DNA from 2 places in the Proteiniclasticum sp. genome. Region 2 is predicted to be linked to the other one. Evidence: a T-box and tRNA genes for the amino acid it is inferred to sense, from the RefSeq annotation. Region 2 holds a T-box; the other holds one or more tRNA genes.
What was found. A T-box is a leader RNA that pairs with one kind of tRNA and senses whether it is charged. The one in region 2 lies ahead of thrS (threonine--tRNA ligase), so its partner is inferred to be a tRNA-Thr.
Positions count from the first base shown of each region.

Region 1: it has a tRNA-Thr gene. The T-box ahead of thrS (threonine--tRNA ligase) is inferred to sense a tRNA for this amino acid. The anticodon was not compared.

Region 1 covers NZ_DAMBTF010000006.1:84,660-99,938, forward strand. Annotated here, with positions in the region: gene RTX25_RS04905 (ATP-dependent RecD-like DNA helicase) at 1-1,691, opposite strand, end outside; gene nagA (N-acetylglucosamine-6-phosphate deacetylase) at 1,898-3,022, shown strand; gene RTX25_RS04915 (DUF4153 domain-containing protein) at 3,254-4,984, shown strand; gene metK (methionine adenosyltransferase) at 5,091-6,272, opposite strand; SAM riboswitch class I at 6,345-6,444, opposite strand; tRNA gene RTX25_RS04925 (tRNA-Tyr) at 6,499-6,583, opposite strand; tRNA gene RTX25_RS04930 (tRNA-Tyr) at 6,669-6,753, opposite strand; tRNA gene RTX25_RS04935 (tRNA-Thr) at 6,761-6,835, opposite strand; gene upp (uracil phosphoribosyltransferase) at 7,089-7,718, opposite strand; gene rpiB (ribose 5-phosphate isomerase B) at 7,718-8,182, opposite strand; gene RTX25_RS04950 (low molecular weight protein arginine phosphatase) at 8,185-8,616, opposite strand; gene RTX25_RS04955 (L-threonylcarbamoyladenylate synthase) at 8,619-9,668, opposite strand; gene prfA (peptide chain release factor 1) at 9,709-10,788, opposite strand; gene prmC (peptide chain release factor N(5)-glutamine methyltransferase) at 10,838-11,686, opposite strand; gene RTX25_RS04970 (DUF1385 domain-containing protein) at 11,689-12,588, opposite strand; gene RTX25_RS04975 (thymidine kinase) at 12,604-13,212, opposite strand; gene rpmE (50S ribosomal protein L31) at 13,351-13,572, shown strand; gene RTX25_RS04985 (ABC-F family ATP-binding cassette domain-containing protein) at 13,672-15,279, opposite strand, start outside.
Region 2 covers NZ_DAMBTF010000014.1:22,531-37,809, reverse strand. Annotated here, with positions in the region: gene RTX25_RS09250 (folylpolyglutamate synthase/dihydrofolate synthase family protein) at 1-52, shown strand, start outside; gene RTX25_RS09245 (DUF4364 family protein) at 125-643, opposite strand; gene RTX25_RS09240 (single-stranded DNA-binding protein) at 856-1,515, shown strand; gene RTX25_RS09235 (hypothetical protein) at 1,607-1,771, shown strand; gene RTX25_RS09230 (class I SAM-dependent methyltransferase) at 1,919-2,647, shown strand; gene hslO (Hsp33 family molecular chaperone HslO) at 2,652-3,533, shown strand; gene RTX25_RS09220 (HU family DNA-binding protein) at 3,748-4,023, shown strand; gene RTX25_RS09215 (NADH-dependent [FeFe] hydrogenase, group A6) at 4,110-5,849, opposite strand; gene RTX25_RS09210 (NADH-quinone oxidoreductase subunit NuoF) at 5,855-7,732, opposite strand; gene RTX25_RS09205 (NAD(P)H-dependent oxidoreductase subunit E) at 7,734-8,210, opposite strand; gene RTX25_RS09200 (DUF6873 family GME fold protein) at 8,351-9,085, opposite strand; gene RTX25_RS09195 (hypothetical protein) at 9,078-9,413, opposite strand; T-box leader at 9,608-9,821, shown strand; gene thrS (threonine--tRNA ligase) at 9,860-11,863, shown strand; gene RTX25_RS09185 (HNH endonuclease signature motif containing protein) at 11,874-12,254, shown strand; gene RTX25_RS09180 (flavodoxin domain-containing protein) at 12,389-12,937, shown strand; gene RTX25_RS09175 (glycerol-3-phosphate acyltransferase) at 12,980-13,612, shown strand; gene ndk (nucleoside-diphosphate kinase) at 13,681-14,076, opposite strand; gene RTX25_RS09165 (DNA-deoxyinosine glycosylase) at 14,212-14,721, shown strand; gene RTX25_RS09160 (cation:proton antiporter) at 14,722-15,279, opposite strand, start outside.

The DNA of each region.
Region 1 (15,279 bases), on a different contig from region 2:
AGAACCTGGTTGAGATTATAAACACCAAGCTCTCCTTTGCGCATTGGTGTCAGGATCTGGAAGTCTCTGATTCTATCCCAGTTTTTATTGAATTTTGGCAGTCTCGAAGTAACCAGTTCAACGATCTTGCTCAGTGAATCCTCATTGCTGTCTCCGCTGATAAAGAAAAAATCACTTCCTTTATTATTGAGCTGAGGCATTTCACCGGTGTTGATCCTATGTGCGTTGGTTGTGATAAAGGATTCTTTTCCCTGTCTGTAGATGAACTGCAGCTTTACCACCTTGAAGGCTGTACTGTCGATAAGATCTTCCAGCACCCGCCCCGCACCGACAGAAGGGAGCTGATCCGCATCTCCCACAAGAATCAGTCTTGTATGAGGTTTGATCGCTTTCAACAGATTATTCATCAGCATGACATCAATCATGGAAGCTTCATCAATAATCACCACATCGCAGTTTAAAGTGTTATCCTCATCAAATAAAACCTCTTCATCCTCTGTGGATACACCAAGTTCAATCAGTCTATGTATCGTCTTGGATTCTCTGCCTGTAGCCTCAGACATTCTTTTTGCCGCTCTTCCTGTTGGTGCACCCATAAGAACTTTTTTCCCAGCCCGGTCAAAAATCTCAAGTATGCATTTGATGATTGTCGTTTTACCTGTGCCCGGCCCACCAGTAATGATTTCAATTCCATTGTTTACAGCCCCTACAATAGCTTCGATCTGTTTATCATGGAATTCAATCATATTCTCTTTTTCAAAATCTCTGATGTATTCTTCCACAGGGATTTTGAGATCATCCACTTCATTCAGCGCAAGCGTGAGCATCATTTTCGTGACCGAAACTTCAGCATAGAGATATGGAAGGGAAAAGATTCCCTCCACATCCCCGACGATCTCCATGGCAAGTTTGTTCGTCATCACACTGTGCATGATATTTTCTTCGATAAGCTCCTCAGGAACTTCAAGAGTCATTCTCCCCTTTTCCAGAAGAACGGGTCTAGGAATAAAAGTGCTCCCTTGAGCGCAGTACTCATTGACGATATGCCTGATTCCGCTCTGAATCCGGAAAGGTGAGTCAATTTCGATGCCCAGATTTCGAGCGATTCCATCAGCGGTCTTAAATCCGATGCTTGGAACCTCTTCCGAAAGCACATACGGATTCTCTCTGACTTTTGACACCGCTTCATTTCCGAATACCCTATAGATTTTCAGCGCCTGTTTCGGTGTAACACCGTAACTCTGAAGGAAGACCATGATATTCTTCACTTCACGGCCTTTGATGTATGAATCGTAGATGAGCTTGATTTTCTTCTCTCCTATCCCTTCAAGTTCCATCAGACGCTTAGTATCATTCTCGATGATACTGAAAATGTCACTGCCGAATTTATCGACGAGTTTTTTCGCGGTAATGGGCCCTATGCCTGATATGGTTCCAGAAGACAGATATTTCTCGATTCCTTTTAAAGAATTAGGCATAACCTCCTCATAGTTTTCGCATTTGAACTGTCTGCCGAAGGTTGCATGGGTTACCCAGTCTCCGTGCAGAATAAGTGTCTGGCCTACTGATATGAATGGAAATGTACCCAATGCGATATGAATATCCTTGTCATCTTCTATTCTGAAAATACAAAAGGCATTTTCTTCATTCTGAAATATGATGTCGCGTACAACACCTTCTAAATTTTCCATAACTACTCCCTGCATTCTTTCTTAACGTTAATCTCTAGTTATATGATAATCTAAAAGGCTTTGGGTTTCCACATTTCCTGACATGGTTTATTATATATACCTGCAAATAATCTATTCATTTTGATTAATTTATTTTTCCGATTTGCTGTATAATAGAAGAAGAAGAAATCTGCTCAGCAGACTGAAATAGTAAAGAGGTGCAAAAAATGATATTCAAAGATTTTAAAGTGATTTTTCCTGATCGTATTGAAGTGATGTCAGTACAGACAAGAGACGGAAAAATCATCAGTTTCAGTCCTGATTTTTCAGGAGATGAAGTTATAGAAGGTAACGGAAGATATCTTTCACCCGGTTTTGTCGACATCCATATCCATGGAGCGGGTAATCACGACACCATGGAGGCAAGCTTTGAAGCTCTGGAAGCCATATCAACAACCGTAGCAAAGCATGGGACAACAACCTTCCTACCCACAACAATGACCGTGGACGTAAGAGAAATCAGAAAGGCTGTGGAAGCGGCAAAAGAGGCAAAAGGTAAAGTAAGTGGAGCATCCATAGGCGGTGTACATCTGGAGGGACCCTTCATCAGTGAAGGGGCTATCGGTGCACAGAACCCCAACTTCGTCATCAGACCCACACTTGAATCTTTCAGAGAAATGGTGGGTGAAGATCTTGACCTCATCAAGAATATCACCATGGCGCCTGAAGTGGAAGGTGCACTTGAGCTCATTCCATTCCTGAGAAAAAATGATATCAACGTATCCATCGGCCATACTGTGGCTACCTATGAAGAGGCGATGAAAGGCATAAGAGCTGGATGTAATCATTCCACCCATCTGTTCAATGCCATGACTCCATTTACTCATAGACAGCCCGGAGTTGTCGGTGCAATATTTGACACAGATATTTCCACTGAGACCATATCCGACGGCATTCATGTCAGCTATCCCTCACTTCGTATCGCCTACAAAGCCAAATCCACGGATAAAGTGCTGCTGGTCACCGATGCCATGATGGCCTGCGGAATGCCCGACGGTATCTATTCACTCGGCGGACAGGATGTCATTTCCAAAGAAGGTGCGGCAAGACTCACTTCAGGCGCTCTGGCCGGTTCCATTCTGACCATGGACAAAGCAGTGAAGAATGTGTTTGAGCATACCGATATTCCTCTTCATGAAGTCATTAAGATGGCTTCATTAAACGGTGCTAAATTTATCGGCGCTGAAAAGACGAAAGGTAAGATTGCACTGAATTATGATGCTGATCTTCTTGTTCTTTCCGAAAACCTGGAAGTTCTCCATGTTTATATTGAAGGCAGACAGTTCATCTAGAAAAATATCTGAAAAGGACATCATTCCCGTGAATGGTGTCCTTTTATATATGCTGAAATCCGCATGTTTTCGATCAGACTTTGTTTAAATCATTATGAAGTTTTCTGTAAGTAATACTCCTGACATGATTTTGATACTAAAATGTAGCTAAGACATAATACAATCAGATAAAGAAATCCTTATTATACAAGGAGGTGAACAGAAAACATCATATAAGATGTTTTCTCGATCATGAAACTGACAGAAAGAATCAAAGAACAATTTTCAGGCCTTGGAGACAGCTTTCTCCGTTTCCCTGTAACAGCAATTTTATCATTTATTCTCATGGGACTGCTCATTACTCAAAACGAAAGAAATATTCAGGGTATCTACGAAACGGACACTCTACGAAGAATGGCTATGGTCACAGCCATCGGAATGCTCCTAAGCATTTCTCTGAAACATCTGGCTGAGAGATTCTGGCCGGATAAACCGGCACTGCTCATTACAGTGGTACCTGCCCTGGCCGTTATGGTGCTCTACTACATATTTTATACAGAAGAGATGAATATGGTAAGTACTGTACGTTTTGTGGGAACACTGCTCATCCTCATCATCGCCATATTCTATACACTGAGACTGAAGCTCACAGAAAATTATGAGCATTATGTCGTACGTGTTTTTAACGGACTGTTTATCACTATTCTCTATTCCGGTGTACTGTACTTCGGAATCTCGGCAATCATTTTCACCATCAACGCTCTGTTTGATGCCGATATAGACGGTAAGTGGTTCTTCTATTTCTTCCTTGTTGTCACCTTCATATTCGGCGCACTGATGTTCCTCTCGAAGCTCCCAAGAAAAGAAGAGAACCTTGATGAGCATCTCTATTCCAAAGCCCTCAAAGTTCTTCTGCTTTATATCGTCATTCCGCTGATCACCATTTATACCGGAATCCTTTATGTTTACTTCATCAAGATTCTTGTGACTCAGGAATGGCCACGCGGACTGGTTTCCAATCTGGTTCTCTGGTATTCAGTGGTTTCAGCCGCGGTAATCTTCTTCATTACACCAATACTCCATGAAAATCAGCTGGCAAGACTCTTTAGAACCTGGTTTCCAAGAATACTGCTTCCCATCCTTGCCATGATGTTTGTTTCCATCGCAAAGAGAATATACCAATATGGCGTGACAGAAAACCGCTATCTCGTGGTTCTTCTTGGCCTATGGGTACTCACTGCTATGCTGTACTTCATCATCAAGAAGAAGCTCAATAATATTTTCCTTCCAGTAAGTCTATCGATCCTTGCTGTGATATCCATATTTGGTCCCCTGTCCGCATTCAGTGTTTCTAACTTCAGTCAGAATCAGCGCTTCTCGACATTGCTCGAAAGAAACAATATGCTGGTGTCAGGCGAAGTCGTACCGGGAACCAATGTTTCAGAAGAAGACCGCAAGAATATCTCAAGTATCGTTTCTTATTTTGAGTCAAGAGACCTGGATAAAATCAGACATCTCGATTCAGGATATGCTTACTCGGATTTCAAGGACACCTTCGGATTCGAGCGTGAGGATCATTACGGTAACCCCAATATGGAATACATCAACCTGTTTACCGACCAGAATGAATCCGCATCAGAAGTATCAGGTTTTGATTACCTGTTTATGCTGAACAACTATACAGAATCTGTAACCTTCCAGGACATGAAAATAGAACTCACCGATATAACGAACCTTAAAATCACCCTTAAAGATGAGCTGATCCTTCAAGAAGAACTAAGTGATGATATTCTCGCAATCGTAGAGAAACATGAAGGACAGATGGAAAAAGGCATTCTCAATCCGGAAGATGCTGTTATCCTGCTGGAAAATGAGGAAATCAGTGTAAAAATCACACTACTGGAACTCTCCGCAAGAAGAGAGACCGGTGATGAACTGAATTTCGATCACCTCAGAATCAGCCTGCTGATCGACGTGAAGTAAGGTAACCTAAAGAACAGATAAATTTAAAAGTCCTGCAGCCAGAATTTGATATCTGGTTGCAGGACTTTTATGATTCTTAAATTTCTGATTCAGGTTTATCTATATACTAGCTGAGCAGCGCTCTGATCTCATCGACCTTATCAAGCTTTTCCCATGTCAGATCGAGATCATTTCTTCCAAAGTGTCCATATGCAGCAATCTGTCTGTAGATCGGTCTTCTCAGATCAAGGTCTCTTATGATAGCACCAGGTCTGAGGTCAAACACCTTATTGATGATTTCGATGATGCTCTCGTGTGAGATTTTCTCTGTTCCAAAAGTGAATACCTCAACCGAAATCGGTTTAGCCACACCAATAGCATAGGACAGCTGAACTTCCAGTTTATCGGCAACACCTGCTGCCACCAGATTCTTTGCAACCCATCTTGCAGCATATGCCGCTGAACGGTCAACCTTTGTCGGATCCTTTCCTGAGAAAGCACCGCCGCCGTGTCTGCCGTATCCGCCATAAGTATCGACAATAATCTTTCTTCCTGTAAGACCAGAGTCACCCTGCGGTCCACCAACAATGAACTGTCCAGTCGGATTCACGAATATCTTCGTCTCTTCATCCATGAGTTCTACAGGAATTACAGCCTTAATGACATTTTCGATGATGTCTCTTCTGATTTCTTCCTGTGTCACGATAGAACTGTGCTGTGTGGAGACGACGATGGTGTCCACTCTAACAGGCTTATCATCCTCATCATATTCAATGGTCACCTGAGTCTTGCCATCAGGTCTTAAGTATGGCAGAAGCTCATTTTTTCTGACTTCAGCAAGTCTTCTTGCCAGCTTATGCGCAAAATTCACAGGCATCGGCATATAATCTTCAGTTTCGTTTGTAGCAAAACCGAACATCATCCCCTGATCTCCTGCTCCTGTCTGCAGCATTGCATCATGGTCACCCTCACGGGTTTCAAGAGAAGCGTTAACTCCCTGAGCGATATCTGGTGACTGTTCATCAATAGAAGTCAGTACAGCGCATGTCTCGGCATCAAATCCGAACTTGGCACGAACATATCCGATTTCAGTGACCGTCTTTCTTACGATTTTAGGAATATCCACATAGCAGTCTGTAGTGATTTCCCCCATCACCATCACCATACCTGTTGTCACCGCTGTCTCACAGGCAACTCTCGCCTTAGGATCCTGTTCCAGTATGCTGTCCAGTATGGCATCTGAAATCTGGTCACAGATTTTATCCGGATGTCCTTCTGTTACTGATTCTGAAGTAAATAATCTTTTCATTTTCTCCTCCTTATTTTTACACAACAAAAAACCTCTTCACAATAAGAAGAGGTGTGTCAAAGTTCTACATCTCTCTTATCTCGCAGCGTAATGCTGCAGGAATTGGCACCACGTATTGCTACAGGTTGCCGGGTTTCACAGGGCCCTTTCCCTCCACCTCTCTTGATAAGAGTATTCAATTTTAATTCCATAAAAAAAGACATCAATTGTAACAATTGTGTCTTTGTGGTGGAGGAGAGTGGATTCGAACCACTGAAGCAACTTGCAACAGATTTACAGTCTGCCCCCTTTGGCCACTTGGGTACTCCTCCCTATTTGTGTACAACTGCTTTTTTATATTACAACAGTCTTAGGGTTTTGTCAATAACATTCGCTAAGGTATTTCATCGGAAAAAATGGTGGAGGAGAGTGGATTCGAACCACTGAAGCAACTTGCAACAGATTTACAGTCTGCCCCCTTTGGCCACTTGGGTACTCCTCCTGAAATGTGGAGCTGGTGAACGGAATCGAACCATCAACCTGCTGATTACAAATCAGCTGCTCTACCATTGAGCCACACCAGCAAATGAACTGACAAAGACTAGTATATAGCCTGGACGATGATATTTCAAGGGTTTTTCCAAAAAAATATTTCTGTTTTTTTATCACTGAGTGCATTTTCAGGAACAGAAAACGTTCCTGATTTTCCCTTTGAAAAAGATTGCCTATGAGACTCATGGATGATTGAAATTCACCTGTTACCGATTATCTGGAACAGATCCTGAAAAAATGCAGACTCCGAAATCAGTTTTCGCAGTCTGCACCATCATCATCTGATTATTTAGTTCCGAAAAGTCTATCTCCGGCATCTCCAAGTCCTGGAACGATGTAGCCGTGCTCATTCAGTTTTTCATCGATTGAAGCGATGAAAATATCCACATCCGGATGTGTTTCTGATAGAACCTTGATTCCTTCTGGAGCAGCAACAAGGCCGACAAACTTGATGGACTTCGCTCCTCTTTTCTTCAGCATATGGATCGCATCAACTGCAGATCCGCCAGTTGCAAGCATAGGATCAACTACGATTACGTCTCTTTCTTCGATGTCCTTTGGAAGTTTGCAGAAGTATTCTACAGGCTGTAGTGTGCTCTCATCTCTGTAAAGACCGATGTGTCCGACCTTGGCAGCAGGAACGAGCTTAAGCATACCATCAACCATACCGATACCCGCTCTTAAGATCGGAACGATGGCAAGCTTCTTTCCTGTGATTGTCTTGCAGTGGGCAATCGCAACTGGTGTTTCAATATCAATATCCTCCATCGGCAAGTCTCTGGTCACCTCATAAGCCATAAGTGTGGAAATTTCTTCTACCACCTCTCTGAACTCTTTGGACCCCGTGTTCTTGTCTCTGATGATCGCCAGTTTGTGCAGTACCAGCGGATGATTGATTTCTATTACTCTACCCATTATTTTTCCTCCTCAACTTCTATATATTTCTCTTCCAGTGATGTGATCTTATCGATTCTTGTCTGATGTCTTCCGCCTTCAAACTTCGTAGTCAAAAACGTATCAACGATGTCAAGAGCCAATGAAGGTCCGATTACCCTCTCGCCCATGGTCAGTATATTGGCATCATTGTGTTCTCTTGTCGCATGTGCACTGAATGTATCATGACAAAGGGCTGCACGGATTCCTCTGATCTTGTTTGCCGCAATCCCGATACCGATACCTGTTCCGCAGATAAGGATACCTAAATCCTGACTTTTATCTGCAATACTTAGTGCGACCTTTTCCGAGATATCCGGATAATCACAGGACTCTCGGGTATATGTACCGAAATCCCTGACCTCATATCCTTTCTTCTCGAGATGTTCCTTCACCGTTTCTTTCAGCGTGATGCCGCCATGGTCAGAACCAATTGCAATCTTCATGTTTACCTCCTGAACTTTTCAAAATCTTGTATACTCTGGATCAGTGTTCTGATTTCACTGAACGTTCTGATATATACTTCTTCTTCCATGCCGTAAGGGTCCATAACGTCCCCTGTTTCGCCGGCAAGCTCTTTAAGCGTAAATACCTTTTCCCCGCCGTATCGCCTTCTGATTTCCATTTTCTGTGCTTCTGTCATGGTGATGATATAATCCGCTTTCACCACATCACCATCAAGTATTTCCTCAGCTTCCCGATTTTCATTATAACCGTATTCCCGAAGCAGAATTTTCTTCGCTTCCGGAGATAGAATACTGCCTCTCTGAACATAAAGTCCTCGTGAAGACGCCTCTGCCTTGTGATAGGTTTCATTGAAAATCACTTCGGCCATAGGACTTCTGCATGTATTACCTGTGCATACAAACAACACTTTCATCTCTACACCTCAATTATATTGAATCCTGACGCCTTCTTCAGACGGTTCATGATCGCCTGTCCCACACCCTCCTCTGAAAGCCCTTCTGCAAGGATCAGATCCACATCTGAATCATCAAAGCTTCTGAGCCCTTCAAAAAGATTTCGCGCAAGCTCTTCCTGATTCTTCTCGCTGCCTAAAGAAATAAATCTGACATTTTCTCTATTATACAACTTCTCCCGCTCTATCGGTGAAAGAATTCCTACATGTTTTCCATCCCGGATATTCTTTTCCATTAGTTCGACGATCTTATCTGCCACATTTTTCTTACTCCCAGATATGATGGTCAATGGTGCTTCTGGTGCATAATGACGATACTTCATTCCAGGCGCCTTTGGGGTTTCCTTTTCGTCCGCTCTGGTCTTTGCCTCATCATAAACCACTTCATGATCAACCTCCCAAAGATCTTCATATGTGATGAATCCTGGCCTTAAAAGGCGGGGAGGATGAACGCTGTAGTCCACAATGGTGGATTCAAGACCCACAATGGAACTACCGTCACCTATAATCATATCCACTCTACCATCAAGATCTTCCACACACCTTTCAAAGTTTGTGGGACTCGGTTTTCCGGAAATATTGGCTGATGGTGCGGCAATAGGGTGTCCCAGTGCTTTTATGAGCATTCTCGCAACCTCATTCGATGGCATTCTGACACCCACCGTATCAAGTCCGGCGCTGGTTTCAAGAGGTACGAGATCTGTTTTCATAAGGATGATGGTCAAGGGTCCAGGCCAGAACCTGTCCATCAGCTCCTGAGCCTTCGACGGTACTGATCTGACATATTCTGAAAGATCAGCATCTGCAACATGGATGATGAGAGGATTATCCTGAGGCCTTCCCTTTGCTTCAAATATCTTTTTGACCGCATCCTTATTCAGTGCATCGGCACCAAGGCCGTATACTGTTTCTGTAGGAAATGCGACAACTCCCCCTCTACTCAGTATCTCTGCACCTTTATCCACTGCCGATCTGTCTGTTCCATTTTTGAAATTGACTTTGATTGTATCCATTTTCACCTCAAAAATGGGGACAGTAAAACTGTCCCCCTCATTAGTTATTTCTGTTACCCATGGCCTTCAATTTTTCAGCCTGGTCGTATCTGATAAGGGAATCAAACATTTCATCCATATCTCCATTAAGGAATGCTTCAAGTTTATAAAGCGTGAGATTGATCCTGTGGTCCGACACTCTTCCCTGAGGATAATTGTATGTTCTGATTCTCTCGGAACGGTCACCCGTACCTACCTGTGATTTTCTTTCGTCAGCTATGCCCTTGCTTCTTTCACTCTGCGCAATTTCATAAAGCCTTGCTCTTAATATCTTAAGCGCTTTTTCCTTGTTCTTCAGCTGTGATTTTTCATCCTGTACGGCAACGACAAGTCCCGATGGCAGATGAGTAACTCGAACAGCGGAGTCGGTAGTATTAACGGACTGTCCGCCATTACCTGATGAACGGTAAACGTCTACCCTGATTTCATTCATATTGATGACAACGTCAACATCATCCACTTCAGGCAGAACTGCAACTGTTGCTGTGGATGTATGTATTCTTCCTGAACTTTCAGTATCAGGAACTCTCTGTACTCTATGTACCCCTGACTCATACTTCATCAGGGAATAGACACCGTGCCCCTTAACCATAAACACGACTTCCTTGAATCCGCCGATGTCTGTTTCATTAAGGCTCATGATTTCCACTTTCCATCTTTTGCTTTCTGCATATTTTACATACATTCTATACAGGTTGTACGCAAAAAGTGCTGCCTCATCTCCGCCTGCGCCACCACGAATTTCAACAAAAACGTTCTTGTCGTCATTGGGATCCTTAGGAAGAAGCATGATCTGAAGTTCAGACTCGATGTTGTCAAGTCTTGCCTTGATGGTTCTCACATCTTCATTGATCATTTCTCTCATGTCCTGGTCGTCTTCAGACTGAAGCATCTCCATATTTGAGTCGAGCTCATCCTTTAAACCTTTGAATTCACGGTACTTCGTAACGATCGCTTCAAGATCGGAGTGCTCTTTTACAAGTTTCTGCCATGCTTCCTGATCCGCAATGACACTCGGGTCACTGATTCTCATGGTAAGCTCTTCATATTTACCTTCTACAAAACATAATCTTTCTAACATTAATCTCTCTCCTTAATTCTAAATGATATGAAAAAATAACGTCAGGAAGCTAAGTCTCTGGAATGAGTTCTCCGGAAACTACCCGATGATGACCCGAAAGGTCATTTATGGTTATGACATTTTTAAATCCATTTTCTTTTAACATATTTTCCACCTCTTGACTCTGGTCATAACCGATCTCAAAAATCAGTATGCCATGATCCGTCAGATGCTGCCTTGCCTGCATTGCTATGGTTTTATAGAAATCCAGTCCTCGTATTCCTCCATAAAGAGCAAGATGAGGCTCATAGTCTTTCACAGAAACCGATAAAGTCTCCATATCCTCCTGACTGATATAGGGAGGATTACTGATGATGAGATCATACTGATCATCAATCTTCTGAAAAAGGTCCGATACGATGAAATTCACCCTATCTCTGACACCAAGCTTTTCGGCGTTTTCTTCCGAGACTAGAATGGCTCCTTTATTTATATCAGAAAGTGTTACATTTGTAAATTCCAAGATTTTGGCTATAGACAGCCCAATAGCACCTGATCCGGAGCACAGATCAAGTATTTTTCGGCATTTCTTTTCCCTGATAACCTCAACAGCCTTTTCCACAGCAATTTCCGTGTCCGGTCTTGGTATGAGTGTATCTTCATTCACCCTGAAGGCAAATCCCATAAATTCCTTGTATCCTAAAATATAGGCAACCGGTTTTCCTTCTGCACGGGCTCTGATCATCTCGAAGAATCTCTCGAGAGAATCAGAGTCGAGCTCTTCATCCCGATTTGCGAGCAGATAGCCATCATCCTTTAAGAGCACTTCTTTAAGAAGTACTCTTGCATCAAGTGCCGGCGTGTCAGATATTTCTTTTAACATTCCCTGTGCCTGCCTGAGCACTTCTACGATACGCATCTTTATACCAGCCCTTCAGCTTCCTTGAGTGCTCTGATGGATACTTCCAGCATTTCGTCCAGAGGTTCTTTTGTGGTCAGTCTCTGAAGCATCATTCCAGGATAGGCGATGATTTTCTGAACGGGTCCCTTTGTCTTTCCAAGCCACCTTAGAATTTCATAGGTGATGCCGGAAATAAGCGGAAGTAGCAGAATCCTTGATACGATTCTCATGAGCGGATCTGTCCATCCTGTAAAACTGAAAACGATGATGCTTACAGCCATAACAAGAAACATAAAGTTGGTTCCGCATCTTTCATGAAATCTTGTGCAGGATCTCACATTTTCCACGGTAAGTTCCATCTCATTTTCATAGCAGATAATCGCTTTATGCTCCGCGCCATGATATTGAAACACCCTGTAGATATCTTTCATCTTGCTGATTCCGTAAAGGTATCCGATAAATATGCTCAACCTGATCACCGCTTCAATGACATTCAGGGCGATATGGGGTAGGTCATAATTTCTGAGTACCCCTGTAATCAGTGTGGGGAGAACAAAGAACAGGAGTACACTGATGCTCAGACTGAAAATCATGGTCAGGGTCTCTATGATCTTTTCCCCTTTGTCTCCGAATTTATCCTTCAGAAATTTATCGAATTTTGAGGGTTCATCTTCAATACCGAATATCGATGCGGACCAGTTGAGGCTCTTTATTCCAATCTTCATGGAATCGACCAGCGCGACAGCACCTCTTATGAGTGGCCATCTCAGTACTTTATATTTCATGGAGAGGGGCTTAGTATCATCGTGGTTCACCACGATCTCTCCTTCAGGACTTCGTACAGCCGTCGCAATTCCCTTTAGGCCTCTCATCATAACGCCTTCAATGACTGCCTGTCCCCCTACAGTTGTGTTTCTCATCTATTCACCAATTCCTTATTTTGATTTATTTCTTTCTTGCATTTTCTTTCTGAACTTGAAATAACAGTCAGCGCAAAGAGACTGGTACTCAACATTTCCCACCATATCGATGGCAACCTGTTCTCCTTCGAATACAAATTCACCATTGATCTTCCTACCGTTAAGAAGCGCTTTCTTGCCGCAGGTGCATATGGTTTTCAGTTCTTCAATGCTGTGCGCGAGCAGAAGAAGCCTTGCGCTTCCCTCAAAGCCGTTCATGAGAAAGTCTGTTCTTAGTCCATAACATATCACAGGTACCTTAAGAATAACTGCAACCTGAAGAAGTTCATCTATGTGCTTTTCTTTCAGAAACTGGACTTCATCCACCAGTATACAGTTGATTTTGCCTTCGCTCTGTATCCATTTCTCGGTAACTTCATAGAGGTTATCCTCATCACTTACTGCGAAATCCGCATCCCTGACGACTCCAAGCCTTGAAACCAGCTGGTTGCCGCCTTTTGCATCTACCTGAGGTTTGAAGATCTTGACTTTCATCCCTCTTTCCTCATAGTTATAAGCAACCTGCATGAGGTTGGTGGATTTTCCTGAGTTCATTGCTCCGTACCTAAAATAAAGTTTGCTCATCTCAAATTCTCCTAACTTCCTTAATACCCCATCTATTATAACATCTACCCTCATCATAATCCATAAGTATAGTTGACTACTTGCCGGGTAAGTGTTAGAATTGAAGAGTTAAAAAACAATGAAATTGAGGTGAATTAAATGAAAGAAGGCATACATCCAAATTACAACTCTGAAGCTGTTGTTAAGTGTGCATGTGGAAACACATTCGTTACTGGATCAGTAAAGGATGAACTTAAGGTTGAAATATGCTCTCAGTGCCATCCATTCTTCACAGGTAAGCAGAAGATTGTTGATGTGGGCGGAAGAGTTGATCGTTTCAAGAAGAAGTTCAACATCACTTCTACAAACGAAGAAGAATAGAATCTTCATTTAATTAAGGATCATTATTGGTCCTTTTTTATTTTATCTTAATATAAGGAAGGATCTTCGCAAAGACACCGCAAAGATCCTTCCTTTTTCTTATATCAGCCCCAGCTCTTCAGCCATTTCATTGAGATAGGTCCATCTCTCCATTGCTTCTTCCAGCTCTTTTTCAACCGCTTCCTTTTCGCTCACGAGCTCATTCAGCTTCTCAAAATCTGTAGCATGTTTTTCTATGGCCCCCTCAAGCTCAGCAATCTTATTTTCCAGATCTTCGATCCGTTTATCGATGCCATCGAACTCCCGCTGCTCCTTAAAGGAAAATTTCTTTGCCTTCTCCTTCTGTCTCACTTTCTGGGGAGTTTCCCTGACTATTTTCTCTTCCTCTTCTTTTTCCTCCGCTTCCTTCTTCTCCTCATAATCCGAGTAGTTTCCGAATATGATCTGAACATCCCCGTCTCCCTTAAAGAAGAATATCTTTTCAGCAACGCGGTCAAGGAAATAACGGTCATGTGAAACTGTGATGACAGCTCCAGGGAAGTTTTCCAGATAGTCTTCCAGTATCGAAAGTGTTGCGATGTCCAGATCATTGGTCGGTTCATCCAGAAGAATCACATTCGGTTTTTCCATAAGGATCCTGAGTAGCATCAGTCTTCTCTTCTCTCCACCTGAAAGTCTGTTTATGGGGGTCCACTGCTCATATGGTGGAAACAGGAATGTCTCCAGCATCTGAGAAGCAGTGACCGATCCATCTACCGTTTCGATGATTTCGGCGGCTTCCTTGATGAAGTCTATGACTCTCATCTCCTCATTCATGATGGTATATTCCTGAGACAGGAATCCGATTTTCACTGTTTCACCCACATCTATTGTGCCTTTGTCCGGCGCAACCTGTCCTGCAATCATCTTAAGAAAGGTTGACTTGCCGATGCCATTAGGACCGATGATTCCGATTCTGTCATCTTTTAGAACATTATAATTGAAGTCCTTAAGCAGTATATCTTCATCGTATGCTTTGGAAAGAGATGAGATTTCCACAATTTTCTTTCCAAGCCTTGAGGAAACCGTTCTGATTTCCACTTCATTATCCTCAAAGTGACCTTCCTGATTTTTCAGTGCCTCATATCTGTCGATTCTGGCTTTCTGTTTTGTACTTCTTGCCTTCGCACCTTTTCTGATCCAGGCAAGTTCACTTTCCAGAAGTTTTTTTCTTTTTCTGTCAGCCACTTCCTGAAGTTCCTGCCTTGATGCTTTCATTTCCAGATATTTGGAATAGTTGACGGGATAACTGTAAATTGATCCATGATCGATTTCAAGAATCCTGTTGGTCACCCTCTCAAGAAAGTACCTGTCATGGGTCACCATGAGGAGAGCTCCTCTTCGCTCCTTGAGATATTTCTCGAGCCAAGCCACCGTATCATTATCGATATGGTTTGTCGGCTCATCAAGAATAAGCAGATCGCATGGCGCGATAAGTGAAGTGGCCATGGCCACCCTTTTCTTCTGTCCACCTGAAAGTTCACCCATCTTTTTATGGAAATCTGTAATACCAAGCTTTGTGAGGATGGATTTTGCCTCCGCTTCCATACCCCAGGCATCCAGACTGTCCATTTTCCCCGTCAGCTGAATCAGCGATTTCTGATGGATTTTATTCTCGGGTTCAGAACTTGAGCGCTCAAGAGCTTCTTCATAAGCTCTGATCGTGTT
Region 2 (15,279 bases):
GGATGTCAAGAATGCTTTTAAGCAAGCCCTTAACAATCACATAAACGAGTGATTCCCTGTCCTTCATCATGAATAAACCCCGTAAGCTGATCTGACAAAGGTCAGCTTACGGGGTGCTTTTTATCTATTTTCGGATCAGTTCCTTATAGAGGATTTCATAGATTTTTGTGGAATTGTTTTTCCAGTTCTGTACTGATTTTTCTGCAGTTTCCTTGGTGGGGAAATTCATGGTTATTTTGATCAGTTCATCCTTGTTCTCAAAGGCACTGAGTGATACGGAGAAGCTTCCGTGAGGTCCTTCGCTGATTTCATGCTTGATGGTCGTTTCCTTGATCAGATGATTGATGTTTTCCATCAGATATTTATCGATTTCCTTCTTCTTCCGGTCATGGATACGATCGGAAAACATTTCAAGAACAGACTTACCCTGAACAGATATCACAATTGCTTCCTTATCATTGACTACATCCAGTTCAACGAGACCGGTTTTGATCAGTTCATCGATATACTGCTGCAGTTCAAAATAGTTGATGTATACACATTCTAATATGATATTTGAAAACTGTGTTTTCGTGAGGTTCAGTTTGGACTGATATAGGGTATATAAGATGAGCAGCTTGTTTTCTGCCAATGCATTGTTCATTACTCTTCCTCCTTGCGGGCTATTACAATCATACCCAAAATGATTGCCTTTTACAACCTTCAAATTCATCATGACATTCTTCTGTTGTACTATTAATATGCTATATCATTGAATAAGGGTTGTAATCGACTTCATCTTTGTTATAATTAACTGTAGTACTAATAGTACTTTGAGACGCAATGTTATTGAACATAAATGGGGGGAATCTCAACTTGGAAGCAACAAATGATAACTTAGTCATATTAGAAGGACATTTTCTGACTCTGCCTGAATTCAGTCATGAACTTTTCGGGGAAGAATTCTATACAGCTGAATTCAGTGTGAATCGGTTAAGTGATTCAAAGGATATTCTCAATATCACGATTTCAAAGAAACTTCTGACTGATGGTACCGATCTGGAAGGTCGTTATATCCGCATTACAGGGCAGCTGAGAAGCTATAATAAGATCGTCGGTTCGAGAAATAAACTTCTTCTTACCGTATTTGCAAGGCATATCGATTTTCCTGAAGATAAAGCGGATGAACCCAATTCTATCTTCATTACGGGATATATCTGCAAGGAGCCGGTTTACCGAATGACTCCATTTGGACGCGAGATTACAGACATCCTTCTGGCGGTGAACAGGCATTTCAATAAAACTGATTATATCCCTGTGCTCACCTGGGGAAGAAACGCAAAATTTACAAAAGCAATGGCTGTGGGCGATAAAGTGAAAATCGAAGGAAGACTGCAGTCAAGAATATACACAAAAACTCATGGAGATGGCAGCATCGAGGAAAAAACAGCATATGAGGTGTCTTCTTCTGCAATAAATCTTCTGGAATCTGTAAACGATACCTTCGAGGAGCATGAGAGTGTGAGCTTAAGCTGATCTGAAAGTACATATCTCTTTGTTCTCAGATATTGACAGGGAACTAAATGAGCATATAATAGATACATATTACAAGAGAGAAGGGAGAACTATGCTCAAAGGACTACTGGTATTCCAGAGCCTTGTTATACTCCTTATGCTGATTATTTCCGTATTGTTCATCATTAACGGCTCATATCTGCAGGGTGTGCTATACCTGGCTTTTGGTGCGATCTTCACAGGGTATGCTCTTTCTGGTAGAAAGCGGAAATCCTGATCAAATGAATCATTAAGGCTGTCTGTAAAAGACGGCCTTTTTCGTCGCTGCAGACTCCGGCTTTGATAATAGCCAAATTCATGATAAAATACATTATGCCCAATTTAATCGTTGGACAGGGATAATAATTGAGGAAAGGGCTTTGATATGGACAATTATCTAGGATTTTCAAAAATCTATGATGAACTCATCAGTGAGGACATCAGCTATGAAAAAATCGCGAGATTTATCAGAAGAGAAGTGAACGGCACAAATCGCTATCTTGATTTAGGATGCGGTACAGGCAGCCTTTCTTCAATACTTGGCAGAGATTTCAGAGAAACGTTTCTGGTCGACCTGTCGCCGGATATGCTCACAATGGCAGAGGATAAATTCAATGTGCTTAAAATTCCTCATAGATCCTTTGCATTATCCATGAATGAAATCAGTTTTCAGCAGAAATTTGATCTCATCACATCATCCATTGATGCCGTGAACTATATTCTGGATGAAGAGGATATGAAAGAGCTGTTTAAACGGGTATATACGCATCTGGAGGATGGTGGGGTCTTTATATTCGATGTCAATTCGCCCTATAAAATCAGAGAAATTTTAGGCAGCAACGATTATGTTCTGACCCGTGACGATCTGGTTTATACCTGGGAGAACTATTACGAAGATGACGTCGTTGAAATGTCCTTAAATTTTTTCATCAGGAAAGGTAAGCTCTATGAGCGAATCGAAGAGATACACGAAGAAAGAGCCTACGAGACGGAGACGCTTATTGAAATGCTTGAACACGCAGGATTTGAAAATATCATCCTTTGTGATGACTACACAGAAAACCCGGTACATGAACGAACGGAAAGAATAACATTTATCGTAAGAAAGAGGTAAGGAAATGGATAAAATCATACATGCCACAGCCCAGGGCGGTGGCGTAAGAATCGTCGCAGCTGAAACAACTGCTCTTGTCAATGAGGCGGTAACAAGACACAATACCATGCCTACAGCTTCCGCTGCCTATGGAAGAATGCTGACAGCAGGAGCCCTTATGGGATCAATGCTTAAAGGCGCACAGGATTCCGTCACCCTGCAGATTAATGGTGGAGGAGTATCCGGCGGTGTTCTCGTCACGGGAAGAGCCGGAGGAAGAGTAAAAGGATATATCGTCAATCCAGACGCGGATCTTCCACAGAACGCTCAGGGTAAACTAGATGTCTCGGGTATCATCGGTATCAACGGTAAATTCACCGTGATCACCGATCTTGGAATGAAGGAGCCGTATGTCAGCTCCACGCCAATCTACACAGGAGAAATAGCGGAAGACCTGGCTTATTTCTACACCGTATCAGAACAGACTCCATCAGCCGTTGCACTGGGGGTTCTCGTGGATGTGGATGGATCCATTCAAAAAGCAGGAGGATTCATCATTCAGATGCTTCCAGGTGCTGACGAGATGCTTGCTGATCTGATCACCTATCGCCTGGAAGAAATTCCCAGCCTGACCACCTTCCTTCGGGATGGAAATTCCATTGTGGAAATCATACAGTACATCTTTGAGGGAATGGATCTTAATATCCTAAGTGAAGGTACACCTGAGCTATACTGTGACTGCACACGCGAAAGGGTGGAAAAAGCGCTTATTTCCATCGGCGAAAAAGATCTTCAGCATCTCTACGACGACAACAAGTCTGAAGAACTGATCTGCCATTTCTGCAACACCAAGTACGATTTCACACATGAGGACATCGGCAGACTGCTTAAAGAAATCAGAAGCTGATCACGAGAAAGGGAACATGATGTTCCTTTTTTCATGTCCGGAAAAATCAGTAAGTAAGACAGTTCAAGAAAAACTGCAATATTTAGGATTTTGTAATCGTTTGAAACCTATGCACTATAACAATATACAGTAAAAATCTTCATAAACACTTGATTTATAAGGCAAATTCTGTTTTAATAATCTTTGTGTTCAGAAATAAGGAGGACTAATAATAATGAATAAAGCACAGTTAGTTACAAAGATTGCAGAAAAGACAAACTTCACAAAGAAAGACTCAGAAAAGGTGCTCAAAGCCACCATCGAAAGTATCGTAGAAGCCCTGACAGACGGGGATAAGGTTCAGCTTTCAGGTTTTGGTACATTTGAAGTGAAAAACAGAAAAGCAAGAGTTGGCAGAAACCCTAAGACAAATGAAGAGATTCAGATTCCTGAATTCAAGCAGCCGGCTTTCAGAGCAGGAAAAGATCTTAAAGAAATCATAAACGAGTAATTTTAATAAAACTCTTATTTATTAATTGTTGATAAAAAAAGAACAGCCGAAGCTGTTCTTTTTTTTGCCGATATTCGGATTCAGATTTATTTGTCCCGTTTGAAGTATGTTGTGTGAAGCAGTTTATGCGCAAGATCTCCACCTGGTTTCCCAAGGAAGTTTGCATAAAGATCCTGTATGGCTTTGTTTTCATGAGACATTCTGATTTTATGACTGCTGTCGATGGCATAGACACCTTCAGCTCTTTTCTTCAGGATTTCAAGATCACCATGGTGATACGGCTGTCCACCACCGCCTATACACCCTCCAGGACAAGCCATAATCTCAATGGCATGATAGTTGCTCTTTCCCTGTCTGATGCTTTCCAGCAGGGTTCTCGCATTACCTAGGCCGTTTGCAATGGCGATGTTGAGGGAAAGGTCACCGATCTTTACAGTTGCCTCTCTAAGGCCTTCCATACCACGGACTTCTGTGAAATCGATCTTGTCGATTGCACCTCCGCTGAGCTGAACTGAAGCTGTTCTAAGCGCCGCTTCTATAACTCCGCCTGTGGTACCGAATATCTGTGCAGCTCCTGTGGATTCTCCGAGGGGATTGTCATACTCCTCATCATCCAGAAGAAGGAAGTTGATACCAGCTTCTTTGATCATTCTACCCAGCTCTCTAGTGGTGATGACGATATCCACGTCCTTCACGCCGCCGTACTCAAGCTCAGGTCTTTCCGCTTCGTACTTCTTCGCTACGCAAGGCATGACAGATACAACAATCATATCTTCTTCTCTGACACCAAGCTTTTCGGCGAAGTAATGTTTCGTGATTGCACCGAACATTTCATGAGGAGACTTGCATGTTGAAGGGATATCCAGAAGATCAGGGAACTGATGCTCGAAGAACTTCACCCATGCAGGGCAGCAGCTGGTCAGAATAGGAAGATTTTCATTCTTGGTGATCCTGTCGATCATTTCATGTGCTTCTTCCATTATGGTCAGATCCGCGGCGAAGTTGGTATCAAACACAAAGTCAAATCCCAGATGTTTCAGTGCTGAAACCATTCTTCCTGTTACAACCGTTCCAGGTTCCAGACCGAAGAGTTCTCCGAGAGCGACTCTGACAGCTGGAGCAACCTGAACGACTACAGTCTTTGTCTTGTCTTCCAGTACTCTCCATACTTTTGGAACATTGTCGATTTCCACAAGAGCTCCGGTAGGACAAACCGCAACGCACTGTCCGCAGAATGTACATGTGGTCTCACCAAGAGGATTATGGAATGCAGGACCGACTACTGTATCAAATCCTCTGTCCAGACCTGAAAGTGCATGTACAGTCTGTACATCATTGCACATGGTCTCGCATCTTCTGCAGAGGATGCATTTGGATGAATCTCTATAGATCGCTTTAGATGACATATCTACAGGATATACAGACATTTCTCCTTCGTAACGGATCTGTTTTACACCAAGGTCATGGGAGATGGTCTGCAGTTCACATTCCTGATTCTTCAGACAGACCAGACAGTCCTTCGGATGATCGGATATAAGCAGTTCCACCATAGTTCTTCTTGCTCTGATTGCCCTCAATGAATCCGTCTTGATTTTCATTCCTTCATAAACCGGTGTGGAGCAGGATGGAGCGAGATTCTTTCTGCCTTCAACTTCAACCACACAGGCTCTGCAAGATGCCACTTTGTTGATCATTTTGATGTTGTGGAGGTCAAGATGGCAAAGGGTAGGGATCTTTATATTCAGCGTTTCAGCGGCCTGGAGAATCGTAAAATTTTCAGGCACCTGGATTTCTTTATTGTTGATTGTTAAAGTTACCATTTTTATTCCTCCTATACAATTTGAACAGCCTTGATCGGCTTAACAGGACATGCTGTGTAGCAGGAACCGCATTTGATGCACTTTTCCTGATCGATGACATGCTTTTCTCTTACCTTGCCCACAATTGCATCAGTAGGACATACTCTTGCACATTTGGTACAGCCTATACAAGCATCGGAAATCACATACCTCAAAAGTTCCTTGCAGACGCCTGATGGACATCTCTTGTCTACGATATGCGCTCTGTATTCATCTTCAAAGAATTTCAGCGTACTTAGAATCGGATTAGGCGCAGTCTGTCCCAGTCCGCACAGGGACGTGTCTTTGATGGTCTCTGACAAGGTATGGAGTTTTTCAAGATCATCAAGTTCTCCCTTACCTTGTGTGATTCTGGTCAGAATTTCCAGAAGACGCTTGTTGCCGATTCTGCAGGCTGTACATTTTCCGCAGGATTCTTCAACGGTGAAGTCCAGATAGAACTTCGCTATATCCACCATGCAGTTTTCTTCATCCATGACAATCATACCGCCTGATCCCATCATGGATCCGATTTTGCTTAAGGATTCATAGTCGATTGGTGTATCCAGATCTTTTTCTGTAATGCATCCGCCTGATGGACCACCGGTCTGAACAGATTTGAATGCGTGTCCGCCTTTGATTCCACCGCCGATTTCATAGATGATCTCTCTTAGAGTGATGCCCATAGGCACTTCAACAAGACCCACATTATTGATCTTTCCCGCAAGAGCGAATACTTTGGTACCCTTGGAAAACTCAGTACCTATGGATGAGTACCATTCCGGTCCTTTCTGGAAGATGATCGGTATATTGGCCAGTGTCTCGACATTATTTACACAGGTCGGTTTACCGAACAGTCCTGATTCGGAAGGGTAGGGAGGCTTAGAAACAGGTTCTCCTCTATGACCTTCGATACTCTGGATGAGTGCTGTTTCCTCCCCGCAGACAAAGGCTCCAGCCCCGTACTTGATGTCCAGGTCAAAATCAAATCCCGTGTTCAGGATATTCTTACCAAGGAGGTTATAGCTCTTAGCCTGTTCAATGGCTATCTTCAGTCTTTTGATGGCGAGGGGATATTCTGCTCTGATATAGACGACACCCTTGTTTGCACCGATAGCAAAACCTCCGATGGCCATTGCTTCTATGATGCTGTGCGGATCTCCTTCAAGGATGGAACGATCCATGAATGCACCCGGGTCTCCTTCATCAGCATTACAGACCATATATTTCTGGTCATTTTTGCTTCTGAGCGTCATACCCCATTTCGAACCTGTTGGATAGCCTCCGCCTCCACGACCTCTAAGCCCTGATTCTTTAAGTGTATTGACCACATCGATAGGCTGTTTGGTGGTGAGAATTTCGGCAAGAGCGAGATATCCGTCATTGGCAATATATTCTTCGATTTTTTCAGGATCAAGAAGTCCACAGTTTCTCAGTGCGATTCTGTTCTGTTTTCCATAGAAATCCATATGCTGCTGAGTATCGATTTTCTTACTGGTCTTTGGATCGATATAAAGAAGACGTTCAACTTTTCTGCCTTCAATGATGTGGGAAGAAATGATTTCATCCACATCCTTTTCAGTCACTTCAGTGTAAAACACATCGTCCGGAAATATTTTAACTATCGGTCCTTTTTCACAGAATCCGAAGCATCCGGTAATATGACAGGTTGCCTTATCTGAAAGATTACGCTTTCCAAGCTCCTCGTTGAAATTGTCTACGATCTCTTTACTCCTTGCACTATGGCAACCGGTACCGGCGCAGACAAGGATTTCTCTTTTGGGGCTGACTGTATTGATATTCTTTCTTAGAAAAAGCAGTCCCTGACCATTTTCCCTGATCTTTTTCAGATCATCTATGCTGTTTAACATATTACACCTCACATTCGTTTATGATGCGACGAACATCACCAGTCTCAACTCTACCGTAAACCTTGTCGTTGACCATAACGACAGGGGCTAGTCCGCATGCACCGACGCATCTTAGTGAGTCAATGGTGAAAATTCCATCAATGGAGGTCTCACCGGATTTCATTCTGAGCTGTGATTCAAATTCTCTTAGGATCTTATCCGCGCCACGCACAAAGCAGGCTGTCCCCATACAGACGTTGATGACATTTTTTCCTCTGGGCTCTGTGGTGAAATACGAATAGAAACTGACGACACCATAAATTTTTGCTTTAGGTACTGAAATCTTCTCGCTGATATGGCCCAGAAGCTCCTCGGAAATGTATCCGAACAGGTTCTGCGCATGATGGAGGACTTCAATAAGATCTGATTCTTTCGCATTTATTTTTAATATAAATGCATCCAGTTCCTGGATCTTTGGATTCTGTGATAAATTACACATTCTTCTCTCCCCTTGTTAAATATTTACCAAACAAAGTCATTATATAGCGGAACAGCCTTCATTTCAAGTATTTTCAGACCAGGGAAACTGGTAATTGTGTTATTGTTAAGATTTTGACAGTATATTTTCCATATCACCATTTACTTATGGATTTGAATGATAGAACCACGGTCCATCAGGAGACCGTTTCCGAGGCATTCATATCGGATTCTTTCTTCTAAAAGAAAGTTTTTCAGATCATGGCCGTAATGATATCTGGAGAGATCACCACTGATCAGCAGAATATCACCACTATTCCCGTGAACCAGCGAAAGCGCACCGCCTATAAAACCGTACGGAAAACCTGACAGAGAGACATTTGAGTGTTTTCTGTAAAAGACTTTCTTTCCATTTTGAACAAGCAGTTCAGCAATACCTCTGTCTTCAGTGACGAAGGCGCTGTTTCCCACATAAGCGCACGAGCACCTTGTATAACCCTGCCGGGTATGAATGAGTTTTCTTTGAGAATCATGTGCCAGATTCAGTAGAATACTATCCGTATTCTCGAGCTTGTGTAGAAAAAGATCTTCAGTAATCAGTGCGTTTAAAGAAATGTGATGAGGATAGGGGAGTCTCACGGAAGATTCACCTTTGACCAGATGACGGGCATGAGAAAAAATCTCACTGTATTTCGCGTGAGACAGATCATGATGACTGATCAGCGTCTGGTCAATGGAGGCGAACTGAAGATCAGGGTGACCATCTACAGCCTCGTAAAGCGCGCTGATCTTTTCAGTTGCGATAGGTTGGAAGCCCAGCTGCTGAAGTCTGTTCAGTTCGAAGTCACTGGTCCGGTAGTCGGTAATGAGATGGGATATCTGTCTGCTGCTACTCAAAATAGGAGTCACAGTCCGTATTCATGATGAAGATGGATACATCATCAACTCTTGCTCCGGAGAATATATTGATTTCATCTTTCAGTATTTCTGCAAGGACATGTTTTTCTTCAAGTGAGATCGGAGGGCAGGAGACGACATCGATATGGATGAAATCGCCTAAGTTCGACTCCATATCCGACCTGAATTCAGATTCATAAAACATGACTCTGACAGCTTTATCCGCCAGCGAGAACCTTCCACCGATACGATATACAATGCTCTGGATCAGCCTGTTCTTCCGTTCATGACCGCTGCATCTTGGAAAATGTAGTTTTATGGTCAGCATAATTGAAGTCCTCCTATTATTATTAAACTCATTATATCGTATTCTTCCATACAGTTACAGGCAAAGCCACCATTATACGTCTGTTCGATTTCAATGATATCCGCTTTGATTAAAATTTGTCTCTTCAGAAGCCTGGGATGCAATAAAGTTGACGCATGTCATTAGATTGTATATAATAAAGTCAATTAAAAATTCCGATCACGATGAACAGGACGAGTAATGACAGGAATCTTCGAAGAGAGGGCGGACCCGGCTGCAAGCTGCCTAAGATGACCATCATGAAAACCACCTGGGAGTGTAATACGAAGACGAGAGTATAAGTATTTACGTTTGCCGCGTTAAGGTATTTAAGCGAAGTGATGATACATCACTTTAATTAGGGTGGAACCACGATGACTCGTCCCTTTCCAGGGATGGGTCTATTTTATTTTATTGGAGGAGATAACATGATCAATCTGAAACTGAAAGACGGCAATATCATACAGGTCGAAAAGGGCTCAACTGTAAAAGATGCTGCCTTCGCCATCTCATCCGGCCTAGGCCGCGCAGCTATGGCAGGAAAGGTAAACGGAAAGAGAGTAGACCTGCGCTATGTGCTTGAAGAGGATGCTGAACTTGAAATCAGGACCTTTGACGACGAGGACGGAAGACATGCTTTCAGGCATACTTCATCCCACATCCTGGCTCTGGCTGTAAAAAGACTGTTTCCAGGAGTGAAGCTAGCCATCGGGCCTGCCATTGAAGAAGGCTACTACTACGATTTTGATAAGGAAGGAAGCTTCACCGCAGAAGATCTTGTGAGAATCGAAGAAGAGATGAAAAAGATCGTAAAGGAAGACCTTCAGCTCGAACGCTACACACTACCAAGAAATGAAGCGCTGAAGCTAATGGAAGATATGGGTGAACCTTACAAGGTTGAGCTCATCAATGATCTGCCTGAAAATGAAGTGCTTTCATTCTACAAGATGGGTGAATTCACTGATCTTTGTGCAGGACCGCATATTCTTTCCACAAAATCCGTCAAGGCTTTCAAGCTTACACAGGTAGCAGGTGCTTACTGGAGAGGTTCGGAAAAGAACAAGATGCTATCAAGAATCTACGGCACATCATTCCCTAAGAAGAATGAACTAGACGAATATCTTGCCAAAGTGGAAGAAGCCAAGAAACGTGACCACAACAAGCTGGGCAGAGAGCTGGACATCTTCACGTCCTCCGATCTCATCGGACAGGGACTTCCTCTGTTCAAGCATAAAGGAACAAAGATCCTTCAGGTGATGAAAAGATTCATAGAGGATGAAGAAGAGAGCAGAGGTTATGAGTATACTCAGACACCGCTCATGTCAAAATCGGATCTTTTCAAAATTTCTGGACATTGGGACCATTATAAGGACGGCATGTTCATCATGTGTCAGGATCCTCATGGACACGGCGATCTTTTCGGTGAGGACGTGGAAGGGGAAGTCATGGCTTTAAGACCGATGACCTGTCCGTTCCAGTTCGCCATCTACAATTCCGATCAGCACAGCTACAGAGATCTGCCCATCAAGATGGGGGAAACTTCCACTCTGTTCAGAAACGAGTCTTCAGGAGAAATGCATGGCCTGACAAGAGTCAGACAGTTTACCATTTCTGAAGGACATCTGATTGTAAGACCTGATCAGCTGGAAGAGGAATTCAGAGGTGTACTTGACCTGACAAACTATGTCATGGAGACACTGGGTATTAAAGAGGACATCACTTACCGCTTCTCCAAATGGGATCCTAAGGACACTCATAAATACATCAACAATCCTGAAGCGTGGGAAAGTACTCAGAATATCATGAGAGAAATCCTCAATCATGCAGGCATCGATTATGTCGAAGCTGAAGGTGAAGCGGCTTTCTACGGACCTAAACTGGATCTTCAGATGAAGAACGTGCACGGAAAAGAAGATACAATCATCACAGTTCAGATTGACTTCGCTCTGCCTGGCAGATTCAATATGACTTATGTAGACAGCGACGGGCAGAAGAAGCATCCGTTTGTCATCCATAGAACATCCATCGGATGCTATGAGAGAACACTTGCGATTCTCATCGAAAAGTATGCCGGAGCAATGCCGCTATGGCTTGCACCTGTTCAGGTTAAGCTTCTTCCGATCTCCGAGAAATATCACGATTATGTGGAAAAGGTTCTTGCCGAGATGAAGAAAAAGGGAATCAGAGCTGAAATGGATGGAAGAAACGAGAAAATCGGTTATAAAATCCGTGAAGCCAGAAATGAAAAGATACCTTATTTCGTCGTCATAGGCGAACAGGAACAGGAAACAGGAACACTTTCTGTAACAAGCCGTGAAAAGGGCGATGAAGGAAAAATCGACATGAAATCATTCATCGAAAGAGTGGTCCATGAAGACGAAACAAGATTCAATTATCATTTTGCCGAAAAAGATAACAAAGAGCAGAATTAGAGGTCACGAATTGAATAAATGTGTTGAATGTGGCAAAGAAGGTGACACACACCATATCATTCATAAAGATGAAGGCGGCCTTGAATATCCGCTGAACAGGATCTATCTCTGTGATGAGCATCACAGGGGACAATATGGTCCTCACCGAGATTCCGAAGTGGATATGGAATATAAGAAAGAACTGCAGAGTAAACTGCATGACCTTTTTCCGGAGACCTTCTACAGGGAAGAGGAAATCAGAAAAAGAGCGCAGCTTTCTAACAGTCTTCTGAGAAACCTTGTGAAAACCCTGAAAAGAGATAAGGAAGGCTTCAGAAAAGTAGACATCATAGACTTTCTCATGAGCGGATACCAGCTGGTCGAGGATGAAGAACATGATTTTCTTATCTGACTCATGTCTCGCTTGGAATCCGGATTAAGAAAGACGCAAGATAATTTGCGTCTTTCTTCTTTGGAAAAAAGACTTGACTCTTTCTCTCTAAATGATATCTTTTATATAGAAAAGTTTATATCAGGAGGAAAAGCATGAAAGCAGCAGTGATTTACTCTTCGAAAACCGGATACACCAAAAAATACGCCGACTGGATTGCAGAAGAACTTTCCGTTGAGGCGTATGATCTGAAGAAACTCAGTAAACCGTATGAGGTGCTTTCGGATAAGGAAGTCCTTATCTATGGCGGAGGACTATACGCCATCGGTATCAACGGGCTTAAAGATATCCTCACCCCGGAGAGAGCAGGCTCTCTTAAAAAGATCGTGATATTCACTACGGGGCTGTCTCACGATTCGTCGGAAGTGAGAAAAGAGATATACGAAAACAATCTGAAGCAGTATACTCAGAAGAACATTTCTCTGTACTACTTTCGCGGAGGTTTCGATTTCGCAAGACTCGGCTTTGTCGATAAGGTTCTTATGAGACTTCTGAAGCTGAAAATCACACGGAAGCAGAAGAAAGGAAACTCACTGACATCAGACGAAAAAGGAATGCTTGCAGTATTTCAACGTAAGGTTGATTTTACAGACAGGAAATCTTTGGATAAACTCATTTCGGAAATTCAATTAACTGAAGCATAACAGACCACGTACAAATAAAAGGACTGAATCATTAGGAGAAATATGAGAGATTTTATAATTGCAGCAGTTATCGGATACCTGCTGGGAAACATACAGACATCCTATATTTTAGGTAAATATGTCAGAAAAGTGGACATCAGAACATTGGGGCAAGGGAATGCAGGCGCATCAAACGCAGTAGAGTCGCTTGGATGGAAATTCGGCGCAGTTGTCGCGATCGTTGATGTGCTTAAGGGAGTAGCTGCTGTTCTGCTTGCCAGACAGCTGTTTAATGCAGGCTTTAATGCACAAGGCGCGCCAATTCTCTACATCGCAGGCTACTCTGCAGTCCTTGGACATATCTATCCGTTCTTTATGAACTTCAAGGGCGGAAAAGGCACTGCTACGATGATCGGCATCCTTCTGGGCATGAATCCCTTATATGGCCTCATCGGTATTCTGATCATCATCGCAACGACCTTCATCACTGATTATATTGTAGTGGGCACACTTGCACTGGTCTTCTATATTTCAGCCATGACGTTTTTCAAAGACATGGGTCTATTGCCCATAATCATCTCCGTTCTGGGCGGACTGCTCAGCCTGAAGCTTCACCTGCCTAATTACAGAAGAATACAGGAAGGTCGGGAAACAAAGCTGTCAGCAGTTCTTAAACGAGACAAGGCACACCGTTAACAGAGCTATGCATCAATTCAATGAAAAAGACTGAAGAGATCAGATTCTGATCGCTTCAGTCTTTTTCATTAAAACCAGATACTGATTTCATATTCCGCATTCTCCAAAGAATCTGATGCATGAACTGAATTCAGTGAATTGTCTATTCCGTACAGTGCTCTTATTGTCCCTTTAGCAGCCTCAGGCGGATTCGTTTTCCCGTTGATCTCGCGCACCAGAGAAATCGCATTCTCTCCACTCAGGACCATTGCCACTAGTGGACTTCTTGTAATATAGGTCATCAGCCTTTCGAAATAGGGTCTTCCCACATGTTCTTCATAATGTCTGCCGGCAAGATCGATGTCTGCATGAACCATTCTCAGTGCAGTCACCTTCAATCCTCTTTCTTCATACATACTGATGATTTTTCCGATAAGATTTCTTTCAACTGCATCGGGTTTGATGAGAACCAGTGTTTTTTCCATATATTTCTCCTAATCGCTTATTTTCTTCATTATATCAGCTGGCAGTGCTGATTTAAAGGATTTGCGATAAGTTAGGCCATGCCGTCTGCTATGTTATAATAATTGAAACAAAAGCGCACGAAGAGGTGATTAACTATGAAAACAAATGAGATCCATCCTTTCGGTCCGATTTATGATGAAAATTCCAGAGTGCTGATTCTTGGCAGTTTCCCATCCGTTAAATCCAGGAATGAAAAATTCTTCTATGCACACCCTCAGAACCGCTTCTGGAAAGTGATGAAAGCCGTCACAGGATATAATGGGGACATCAGCGAAATTGAAGGAAAAACCGCCATGCTCCTTGAAAACCATATTGCCCTCTGGGACACCATAGCAGCCTGTGAAATAGAGGGATCAAGTGACTTGAGCATTCGTAACGTCAAGGTAAACGATCTTTCTGTGATTCTTAGTCGCGCGGATATTAAAGCGGTATACTGCAACGGAAAAACTTCATATGAGCTGTACAGAAAATATCTGGAAAAAGATACGGGTATTTCTGCAGCAACACTCCCATCCACCAGTCCCGCCAATGCCTCATGGACACTGGAAAAACTCACCGGAAAATGGAAAGAGGAACTGTCTTCCTATATCATGAAATCTGTATAGCTATCCCTTATCTCTCGTGAGCAGCTTCCTATGCAGGTGATCGATCCCCGCTGCACCTATAGGTGCCGTGATGATGATTGCTAGGACAGCTACACTGAGAATGGTATTACCTGCCAGAACACCCTGACTTAGGGGTATTGTTCCAATAGCCGCCTGCACTGTGGCTTTTGGGAGATACGCGACTGCAGTGAAAAGCTTCTCCTTCAGATTAAGATCCGTCTTTAGAAGACTCAGAAATACACCTGCAGTTCTAAAAAGCAGTGCGGACAGAATCAGAATCACACTGCTCAGTCCGACACCTGAAAGGGCACGAATCTCAACAGCAGCACCCACCAGGACAAAGAGAAGTATTTCAGCACCTACCCATATTTTGGAGAATTTCCCAAGAAGCCTTTTCGCCAGATTTTCGTTATTCTTCAGTATGGTTCCACCAAGAGCCATCACTGCCAGAAGACCCGATAACGGAAGGATCGGAGCGATAAAATCTTCGAAAGTGACAAAGAGAAATGCCGCACTGAGAATGATGAGGACCTTGATGGTGTCTCTGATGTGCAGAAT